Regions from separate parts of the Cellulosimicrobium sp. 22598 genome, predicted to be linked through region 1. Evidence: predicted binding sites of a transcription regulator. Region 1 holds the regulator's gene; the other holds the start of a gene.
The links. The regulator HrcA, encoded in region 1, represses chaperone genes, less so after heat shock. The targets are predictions, from matches to a motif close to TTNGCACTCGNNNNNNNCGAGTGCNAA.

Region 1 (5,362 bases):
GACGACGGCGCGCGAGCCGGACGCGGTCCGCGTCGGCGCGGCGGGGGCGCGGGACGTGACCGGGGCGGTGAGCTCGACCGGCTCGCCGTCGACCCAGAACCCGGGCCCGAGCGGGAACGTCCGCGTCCGGCCGGCGCGGTCCTCGAGCACGACGACGTGCATCCCGCCCGACTTCTCGACCCGCACGACGGCGCCGACCCACCCGGTCTGCACCTCCTCGACGACGAGCCCCCGCTCGGCGGCCTGCGGTCGGGACACCGGCCGCGCACGATGATGAACGGGGGCGGGCGTGCCGCCGCCGAGGACGTCGGACCCATAACGATCGAAAGCCACGCCGTCACCCTAGGTCAGCGCCGGACACACCCCGGCGAGATCGGCCCGTGCGTCGCGACATCGACCTCCCGAGGGTCGATCTCGGACGCTCGGGTCGATCTCGGCACGCAGCGCCCGCCGCGCGCGGTCCCGGGGAGGGGTGGTACGACGGAGCGGTGAGCCCGCAGCGCGCCGAGCCGGACCCGAACCGCTGGCGCGTGCTGCCCGTCTGCCTCGCGGTCGGCTTCGTCACGACGCTCGACGTGTCGATCGTCAACGTCGCCCTCCCGTCGATCGAGTCGTCGCTCGACGCGGGGCCGACGCAGCTCCAGCTCGTCGTCGCGGGCTACACGCTCGCGTTCGGGCTCGCGCTCGTGCCCGCCGGCCGGCTCGGCGACGCCGGCGCCCGGCGTACCCTGTTCATCGCCGGGCTGGTCGGGTTCGCGCTCATGAGCCTCGCGTGCGGGCTCGCGCCGACGGACGGGTGGCTCGCCGTCGCGCGCCTGCTGCAGGGCGTGAGCGCTGGCGTCCTCAACCCGCAGGTCGTCGGGCTCATCCAGCAGCAGTTCTCCGGGTTCGAGCGTGGCCGCGCGTTCGGCATGTTCGGCGCGACGATCGGGGTCTCGACGGCGCTGGGCCCGCTGCTCGGCGGCCTCATCATCGCGGCGGCCGGCTCCGCGGACGGGTGGCGGTGGGTCTTCCTCGTCAACCTCCCCGTCGTCGCGGTCCTATTGCCCTTCGCGTGGCGCCTCGTGCCCGCGCCACCGCCCGACGCCGCGCGCTCCGCGCGGGGCCCGCGCCGCCTCGACCTCGTCGGGCTGGCGCTGCTCGGTGCGGCGACGCTCGGCGTCATGATGCCGTTCGTCACGACGACCGGTCGCGGCGACGACGCCTCGCGCTGGTGGTGGCTGGTCGTGGCCGCCGCGGCGGGGACCGCGGCCGTCGTCTGGGAGCGGCGGTACCAGCGGCGCACCGGCGAGGCGGTGCTCGACCCGCAGGTCGTCGGGCTCGGGTCGTTCCGCAACGGCGCGCTGCTCGGCCTCGCCTACTTCGCCGGCTTCACGGGCATCTTCCTCGTGGTCACGCTCTACCTCCAGGACGAGCTCGGCTACACGCCGCTCCAGGCGGGGCTCGTGGGGACGCCGTTCGCCGTCGCGTCCGGGGTGTCCGCGTGGTTCTCGGGGCGCTGGGTCGCGCGCTGGGGCCGGCAGCTCGTCGTCGGCGGGCTGACGCTCGTCCTCGTCGGGGTCGTCGTGGCCGACGCCGTCGTGCGCCTCCTCGGGGACGAGCCGGGCGCCGTGGGGCCGGCGCTCGCGGGAGCCCTGCTGGTCGCCGGGGCGGGCAGCGGGACGGTCATCGCGCCGAACCAGACCCTCACGCTGTCCGAGGTTCCCGTGAGCCGCGCGGGGGTCGCGGGGAGCATGCTGCAGCTCGGGCAGCGCATCGGGTCGGCGGTCGGCATCTCGATCGTGCTCTCCGTGTACTACGGGGGCCTCGCGGGAGGCGACACGGCGGCGCACGCGACGGGGAGGGCGCTGCTCGTGACGATCGCGCTCGTCGCGCTCGCGCTCGTCGTCGGGCTCGCGGACCTGCGTTCGCGGCGAGCGGAGGACCGCGGGACGGGCCGCGCGGACGCGTAGGATTGGCACTCGGAGGTCGAGAGTGCCGACGCCCGCGCGCCCGCCCGGGGCGGCGACGGTGCGGCACACGGAGGTGGACGTGAGCGAGGAGCGCCGGCTCGAGGTGCTGCGGGCGATCGTCGAGGACTACGTCCTCACGCGCGAGCCCGTGGGGTCGCGCGTGCTCACCGAGCGGCACGGCCTCGGCGTGTCGCCCGCGACGATCCGCAACGACATGGCGGCCCTCGAGGACGCCGGGTACATCGCGCAGCCGCACACGTCCGCGGGCCGCATCCCCACGGACAAGGGCTACCGTCTCTTCGTCGACCGGCTCTCGGGCGTCAAGCCGCTGTCCGCGCCGGAGAAGCGCGCCATCGAGACGTTCCTCTCCGAGGGCGTGGACCTCGACGACGTCATCGCGCGCGCCGGCCGGCTGCTGGCGCAGCTCACGGGCCAGGTCGCGGTCGTGCAGTACCCGTCGCTGAGCCGGTCCGGGCTGCGGCACCTCGAGCTCGTGCCGGTCGGGGACTCGCGCCTGCTCGTCGTGATCATCACCGACACCGGGCGCGTCGAGCAGCGCACGCTCGAGGTCGCGAGCGTGCCGGACGAGGGCACCCTCGTCGAGGTCCGTGCGCGGCTCAACGCCGCCGCGGCCGGCAAGCGCCTCACGGACCTCGCCACGGGCCTCGCCGCGGTGACGGAGAGCTTCCACCCCGACGACGCCCCGCTCGTGCGCGCGGTCGGCGACCTCGTCGCCCAGACGCTCGCCGAGGAGAGCGAGGAGCGCCTCGTGCTCGCGGGCACGGCGAACCTGGCCCGTGCGGGCATGCGGTTCGAGCACGCGCTGCGCCCGGTCCTCGAGGCGCTCGAGGAGCAGGTCGTCCTCCTGGGCCTCCTGACGGAGATGGCGGCCGAGTCCGGCGTGAGCGTGCGGATCGGGCACGAGACCCAGCTCGAGGGCCTCGTGGAGACCTCCGTCGTGACGACCGGTTACGGTAACGACGGCGACACGGTCGCCCTCGTCGGCTCGATCGGGCCGACCCGCATGGACTACCCCGGGACCATCGCGGCGGTGCGCGCCGTCGCGCGCTACCTGTCACGGGTGCTCGGCACGTGAGCCTCGCCGCGGCCTCCCCGCGCGCGGCAGGCATCCACGACGACCGACCTCGTGCCGGTCTCACGACCCGCACCAGACCCTTCACGACCGGCCCCCTGCCGGCCTCACGACCCGCACCAGCAGAGAGTGACGTGTGAGCGACTACTACGAGATCCTGGGCGTGGCGCGCGACGCCAGCCAGGACCAGATCAAGAAGGCGTACCGCAAGCTCGCGCGCGAGCTGCACCCCGACGTCGCGGGCGAGGAGGCGGGCGACCGCTTCAAGGACGTGGCGCGCGCGTACGAGGTGCTCTCCAACCCGGAGAAGCGTCAGCAGTACGACCTCGGCGTCGACCCGAGCGCCCCGGGCGGCGGCGCCGGCCCCATGGGCGGCGGGTTCGGCTTCCAGGACATCTTCGAGACGTTCTTCGGCGGCGGCCAGGCGCAGCAGGGGCCCATCCCGCGCGCCCGGCGCGGCCAGGACGCGCTCGTGCGGCTCGACATCGACCTGTCCGAGGCGACGTTCGGCGCGCAGCGCGAGCTCCAGGTCGACACGGCGGTCGTGTGCGGGACGTGCGGCGGCTCGTGCTGTCGCCCGGGCACCTCGCCCCGCACGTGCGACGTCTGCCACGGCCGCGGCACGGTCCAGCGCGTGGCGCGTTCCTTCCTCGGCCAGGTCATGACGAGCGCCCCGTGCGCCGCGTGCCAGGGCTTCGGCACCGTCATCCCCGAGCCGTGCGCGGAGTGCTCTGGCGAGGGCCGCGTGCGCAGCCGCCGCAGCATCACGGTGAACGTCCCCGCGGGCGTCGACACGGGCACGCGCATCAAGCTCACCGCGCAGGGCGAGGTCGGTCCGGCCGGCGGCCCCGCGGGCGACCTGTACGTCGAGATCCGCGAGCGCAACCACGACACGTTCGTGCGCCGCGGCGACGACCTGCACTGCACGCTCCAGGTGCCCATGACCGCGGCCGCGCTCGGCACCGTCCTCGAGCTCGAGACGCTCGACGGCGCGCAGGAGATCGACCTGCGCCCGGGCACGCAGCCGGGCCAGATCGTCACGCTCAAGAACCTCGGCGTGGGGCACCTGCACGGCAGCGGCCGCGGCGACCTCAACGTCCACATCGAGGTCCAGGTGCCGCGCGAGCTCACCGAGGAGCAGGAGCAGCTCCTGCGCTCGCTCGCCGCGATGCGTGGCGAGGAGCGGCCCGAGCCGCGCCTGTCGGCCGCGCACCCCGGCGTGTTCTCGCGCCTGCGCGACAAGCTCTCCGGGCGCTGAGGGGAGCGGTCGCGTGAGTGCTCCGGTGTTCCTCGCCGAGACCGGGCTCGACGCCGTCGCGCCCGGCGACCGCTACGTCCTCGACGGCGCCGAGGGCCGCCACGCGGGCGTCGTCCAGCGCCGCGGGGCGGGGGAGCGGGTCGACGTCGTGGACGGCGACGGCCTGCGCCTGCGCTGCGTCGTCGAGCACGCCGACGCGGGCCGCGTGACCCTGCTCGTCCAGGAGGTCGACCGCGAGCCCGCGCCCGCCGTCGTCGTGACGCTCGTGCAGGCCCTGGCCAAGGGCGACCGCGACGAGATGGCGATCGAGGCGGCGACCGAGATCGGGGTCGACGTCGTAGTGCCCTGGCAGGCGGAGCGCTCCGTCGTCGTGTGGCGCGGCGAGCGCGCCGCGAAGTCCCGTGCGCGCTGGCTCGCGACGGTCCGCACGGCGACCAAGCAGGCGCGGCGCGCGCGCCTGCCGCAGGTCGAGGTGGCCGTCGACTCGCGCGGCCTCGCGGCGCGCGTGACCGACGTCGTCGCGGCCGGCGGCCGGGCGATCGTGCTGCACGAGGAGGCCGTGACGCCGCTCGCCGACGTCGCGCTGCCCGACGGCGCGACCCGTCCCGGCGGCGCGGCGCCCGAGGTGCTGGTCGTCGTCGGCCCCGAGGGCGGGATCTCCGACCGCGAGGTCGCCGACCTCACGGCGGCCGGCGCGGTCGCGGCCCGGCTGGGCCCGCACGTGCTGCGCACGTCGACGGCCGGTCCCGTCGCCGTCGCCCTCCTCGCCGAGCGGCTCGGCCGCTGGGGCGTGGCGGCCGGGCCTGCACTAGCCTCGGGGTCATGACCAGCACCGACGTACGCACGGACCCGGACTGCCTCTTCTGCCGCATCGTCGCGGGCGAGCTGCCCGCCGACGTCGTCGCGACGAGCGACCGCTCGATCGCCTTCCGGGACATCGATCCCCAGGCCCCGGTGCACGTGCTCGTCGTGCCGCGCGACCACCACGGCGACATCGCGCAGCTCGCGGCGGCCGACCCGGCGCTGCTCGCCGACGTCGTCGCGCTCGCCGACGAGGTC
Region 2 (5,362 bases), on a different contig from region 1:
GCCCCGCGCGCGACGCGCTCCAGGTGGGCGCGCAGCCCGGGCCGGTCGTCGCACTCGACGACGGCGCTCACGACCGCCCCGAGGCGCCGGTGCGCCGTGCCGAGCACGACGACGTCCCGGACCCCCGGCACCGCGCGCAGCACGACCTCGACGTCCTCGGGCACGACGGTCGACCCGCCGGTGAGGATCGCCCCGTCGCCGCGGCCGCGCAGCACGAGCGTGCCGGGCGGGGCGCCGGGCGCGGACGGCGACGTCGACGGGTCGGGCAGGGGGTCGGCGAGGTCGCCCACGGTGCTCCACGCGCCGTCGCGCCGCAGCGGTCCGGTGGCGCGCGCGAGGTAGCCGCTAGACACCCAGGGCGAGCGGACCCAGACCTCGCCGACGCTCGCCTGCGGCAGCGGCCGGACCTCGAGGTCGACCCTCGGGAACGCACGCAGCCCCGACCCGTCGGGGTCGTAGGCGACGAACGAGAGCTCGACCGCGCCGTAGTAGGCGAGCACGTCGATGCCGAGCGCCGTCGCGCGCGACCGCGCCCCGGCGGCGAGGGACGCCCCGCCGACGACCGCGTGCCGGAGCCGGGACGGCGCCCCCGCGGCCACGGCGTCGAGCACGTCGTCGAGGACCTGCGGGACGAGGTGCACGACGTCGCTGCTCGCGAGCGCGGAGGTCGTGGCGGCCGGGGTGCGCGTGAGGAAGGCGCACGCGCCGACGGCGAGCGTGTGCACGGCGGCGAAGCAGTAGAGCGACGACGCGAGCGGGCCGGGGACGAGCACGGTGTCGGTGGGGCGCAGCCCGAGGAGCCGCGTGACGTCGTCGAACGACCCCTCCCACGACGCGCGCGTGCGCACGACCGCGCGCGGCCGGCCCGTGCTGCCCGAGGAGAACCCCGCCCACGCGAGGTCGTCCGGACCGGGCTCGTGGCCCGTGCCGGGGCCCGGACCCCCCTGCGGGGCGAGCCCCGGCACGAGGTCGGGGAGGGTGCCGGTCCCGCGCGGCAGGGGCACCTCGACGAACGTGCGCGGGGCGAGGGTGCGCAGGACCTCCGCGCGGTGCGCGCGCGGCCACGCCGGGTCGCACACGAGCGGCGTCGCGCCGGCGTGGTCGGCGGCGAGGACCGCCGTGAGCAGGTCCAGCGGGTCGGGCAGGGACACGGCGACGACGTCGCCGGGGCGCGTGCCCGTCGCGTCGAGGTGCGTCGCGCCCGCGCGCACGTCCGCGGCGAGCGCGGCGTAGGTGCGCGACCGCTCGGGGGTGCGCAGGGCGGGACGGTCGCGCACCGCCGGGTCGGCGGCGTGCGTCAGGACCTGGTGGGCGACGGGCACGCGGACACTCTCGCAGGTGTCAGGAGGCGGTGCGGCCGGCGGCCATGGGACGGCCCGCAGAACGGCCCGACCGGCGCGCGGCCGGGTAGGCGCGCACGACGCCGACGGTGATCGCCGCGGCCGCCAGCGCCTTGAGGACGTCGCCCGGGAGGAACACGAGGGAGAGCTGCGCCGTCGTCGCGAGCGGTACCCCCGTGACGGCCGACTGGACCGGCACGCCGCACGCGTAGACGACCGCGACCCCGCCGACGAGGCACGCGACGAGCACACCGCCGAACGTCGCCCGGCGCAGCCGGTCGACGAGCCAGCCCACGACCGCCGCCCCCGCGAGGAACCCGAGCAGGTAGCCCGCGGACGGGCCGACGAACGCCCCGAGGCCGCCGCGCCCGCCCGCGAGCACCGGGAGGCCGGCCGCCGCGAGCGCGAGGAACGTCGCGACCGCGAGCGTGCCGCGCCACGCGCCGAGGATCGTGCCGGCGAGCATGACGCCGAGCGTCTGGAGCGTGATCGGGACCGCGTTCCCGAACAGCGCGATCGACCCCGGCATCCCGAGCGCGGCGATCAGCGCCGCGAAGGTCGCGACGCGCGCGGCGTCGCCCGCGTCGAGCGCGAGCGGCCCGCGGCGCCCCGCTCCCGGACCGGTGGTCTGCGTGGCGGGCGCGGGCGTCCCGGGGGTCGCCGTGGTCGGTGCGTCGGTCATGGTGCTCCCTGCGTCGTCGTGGCGGGTCGGTGCCCGACCCGTCGTGGCCAGGTCCACTCTCCCGGCCCTGCGCGGTGCGCGACGACGGGGACGCGGACGACGACGGTGTCGCCGCGTGCACGGATCGCACAACGGGTTGGAGGGTTCCACCAACCATGCTGTCGTCGCGGGATCCGGTCTCGGAGGAAGTCGACAACCGCCCCTCCGCCCCGCCCCCGGAAGGCGCGCGCCGGCTCTTGGCACTCTCCGGGGGAGAGTGCTAGAACAGAGACGTAGCCGCCCGCGAGGTGCCTACCTCGCGGGACCACCGACCGGTCCCGGACGGTCCGGGACCGACCGACGAGGAGGTGAGAGGTGTGGCTGCGATGATCGACCCGTTCACGACCACCTTCGACGCGATGGACCGCCTGGTCGGCCAGCTCGCGTCCGGCGCGCGCGCGACCGCGGCGTCGGCGTCGGGCGGCATGCCGCTCGACCTGTTCCGGGCGGGCGACCACTACGTCCTGACGATGGACCTTCCCGGTGTCGACCCGGGGACGATCGACGTGTCCGTCGAGGACCGCACGCTGACGATCCGCGCCGAGCGCAGCCCGCGGACCGATCCCGACGTCCAGTGGCTCGCGCGCGAGCGGCCCTCGGGAACCTACGCGCGCCAGCTCACGGTGGGGCGCGGTCTGGCGCTCGACCAGATCTCGGCGTCGTACGAGGACGGGGTGCTGTCGCTGACGATCCCCGTGGCCGAGGAGGCCCGGCCGCGCCGGATCGAGGTCGCGCACCGCGCGGGCAGCAGCGGTGCGGCGACCCAGATCACGGCCGAGGCCGAGCCTCGGACGACCGAGGGCTGAGCCGGCTCAGACCTCGCCCGGGAGCGCCTTGCGGACGACGAGCCGCGTCCACGCGCCGAGGTAGACCCGGTCCCCGTCGGACAGCTCGCGTCGCTGTCCGGCGGGGATCGGGTCGGTCGGCAACGGTTCGCCCGCGGGGCTCACGTAGGTCCCGTTCGACGACTGCAGGTCCTCGACCCACCACCGCTGGCCGTCCGTGCTGAGCTGGCAGTGCCGGCGGGAGACGCCCGTGTCCGCGCCGCAGTCGACCTGCGGGTGGATGCCGCGCGACACCGACGGGCGGCCGACGAGCACGCTGCGCTCGCGCAGCACGACGAGGCCCGGCAGTCCCGCGGAGGGCATCGGGTCCTCGGGCTGCTGCGCCTGGTACCAGTCGGGGTCGATCCAGATCTCCACGACCCACTGGTCCGGCCCCGGGACCGGGGGCGTCGGGAGGTGGCTGCCCGACGTCCCCGTCTCGCTCGCCTCGGGGGCGACGGCGGTGCTCGGGGCGGGAAGCGGGGGCGGGGTCGACGACGACGGGGGCGTCGCCGCGGATCCCGCCGCGGAGGTCGGCAGCGGGGGCGGGGTGGACCCCGAGGGCGTGCCCGCCTGCGGGGGTGCGGAGGTCGCGGGCGCGGGCGTCGGACGCGACGGCGGGTCGAGCGAGAGCGCCGACGGCGGCTCGACCGGGTCGGGCAGCGCGCCGGTCGTGAAGTCGTAGCCGCAGTTCTCGCAGAACAGCGCGCCGCCGGGCGCCGGCGACCCGCAGTTCGGGCACGTCGTCGCGGGGGCGGCCGCCGGGGCGGCGCCCGCGGGCGTCGCCCCGCTCGCCACGGGTGTGGACGGGGCCGACGCCGCGCCGATCGGCTCGCCGCACACGTCGCAGTAGTCGGTCGACTCCGACGGGTGCCCGTTGGGGCAGACGACGGCGCTCACCGGCGGACTCGCGTCGTCTTCGTCGAGGCGGTGTCGAGGGCCATCTCGTCGAGGGTCGAGGTGTTCCGCTTGAGCCGCACGGTGCCCTGCTCCTCGTTGTCGATGTCGACGACCTTGCGCAGGCGCGACGTCGCCTCCTCGTTGCCTGTCTGCTGCGCGAGCTGCACGGCGCGCCCGAGCTTGACGGTCGCCGTCGCCTCGTCGCCCGAGGCCTTGGCCGCGAGGCCCTCCTGGATCGCCGCGGCGAGCTCGGTCTGGCCCGTGTAGTGCGCGACCTCGGGATTGATGCGCGTGGTGAGCGACTCGTCGTCGGACCACTTGGCCTTGACCAGACCGGAGGAGACGACCTCGCCGTTCACCGCGAGCTGGACGCGCGCCGCGAGCTGCTCGGAGCCGACCGGCTTCGACGCGACGCGGACCGCGACGTGGTAGTCGCGCGACTCGTCGCCCCACGAGCCGGTCGGGTAGGCCCCGGTGAGGGGGTTCACCTCGGCGCGGCGGTGCGTGAGGTCCTCGACGGTCGGCGCGACCTGCCGCACGAACAGGACCTGCGAGCCCTGCGGGGCCCACACGCGCAGGTCCGCGGAGGCCACGCCACGCGCCATGGACGCCTGCATGAGGCTCTCGAAGTCGGCCGCGATCTCGTTCGGGTCCGCGATGAGGCCGACCGAGCCGAGCAGCGCCGTCGAGATCTCGCGCAGCTCGTCGACCTGCCAGCGCGAGCCGACGCCGCGCGCGTCGCACTGGAAGTGGCCCGTGACGTCGCGGACCGCGGCGGAGAGGTTCGCGCGCGGCTCCGACTCGTTCTTGCCGTCCGTGAGGAGGATCGCGTGCCGCTGGGTGGCCTGCGGCACCGTCGCGAAGAGCTGGTCCGCGAGGCGCAGCCAGGTGCTCATCGCCGTGCCGCCGCCGGGCGTGAGCATCGAGACCGCGCGCTTCGCCTCGGCGCGCGCGCCCGGCTCCATCTGGACCATCGCCATGCGCGCGTTCGGGTACGGGAAGACGCGGTTGGCGACATGGCTGCCGCCGACGATCGCGAACCACGTGCCGTCGAGGATCTGGTCCACGGCGACCTGGGCGGCGTGCTTCGCGGCCTCCATGTTCCGGCCCGACATCGATCCGGACGTGTCGACCATGATGATCTCGGCGACCCCGCCCGCGCCGCCGACGCTCCCCGCGCTCCCGGCCCCCGTGCACGTCACGGTGACGATCGCGTGGACGTCCGTGGCGCCCTCGGACAGGAACTCGTTCTGGTAGACCTCGGCGGCGAACTCGGCCATGGGGGCTCCTTCGGTGGTGCGGGTGTTCGTGCAGGCTATCGGGTCGGGGTGGGTGGTGGCGGGTCGTGCGGGGGTCGGGCCGGACGGCGGCGCGCGGCCCGTCAGGTCGTGGGGACGGTCGTCTCGAGGTCGGGGTCGAGCTCGGGGGAGGCCGCGTCCGACGACCGGTCGAACCGCGCGAGCGTCGCCGTGATGTTGTCCCGGCCGCCCTGGGCGTTCGCCCAGTCCACGAGCGCGCCCGCCACCGTCTGCGGGTCGTGACCGACCCGTTCCTGGGTGGCGTGGAGCAGCGCCGCG

Region 2: ACTJIY_RS15420 (Hsp20/alpha crystallin family protein) is a predicted target of HrcA. The motif match lies at 2,259-2,285, and genes of this name have one in related genera.

What each region holds. Positions count from the first base shown of each region.
Region 1 covers NZ_JBQEMZ010000013.1:101,699-107,060, reverse strand. The annotation lists gene ACTJIY_RS15045 (DUF3097 domain-containing protein) at 1-333, opposite strand, end outside; gene ACTJIY_RS15040 (MFS transporter) at 489-1,952, shown strand; gene hrcA (heat-inducible transcriptional repressor HrcA) at 2,032-3,048, shown strand; gene dnaJ (molecular chaperone DnaJ) at 3,182-4,303, shown strand; gene ACTJIY_RS15025 (16S rRNA (uracil(1498)-N(3))-methyltransferase) at 4,317-5,129, shown strand; gene ACTJIY_RS15020 (HIT domain-containing protein) at 5,126-5,362, shown strand, end outside.
Region 2 covers NZ_JBQEMZ010000014.1:70,281-75,642, reverse strand. The annotation lists gene ACTJIY_RS15430 (class I adenylate-forming enzyme family protein) at 1-1,322, opposite strand, end outside; gene ACTJIY_RS15425 (biotin transporter BioY) at 1,342-2,022, opposite strand; gene ACTJIY_RS15420 (Hsp20/alpha crystallin family protein) at 2,379-2,867, shown strand; gene ACTJIY_RS15415 (FHA domain-containing protein) at 2,874-3,785, opposite strand; gene ACTJIY_RS15410 (VWA domain-containing protein) at 3,782-5,065, opposite strand; gene ACTJIY_RS15405 (PP2C family serine/threonine-protein phosphatase) at 5,167-5,362, opposite strand, start outside.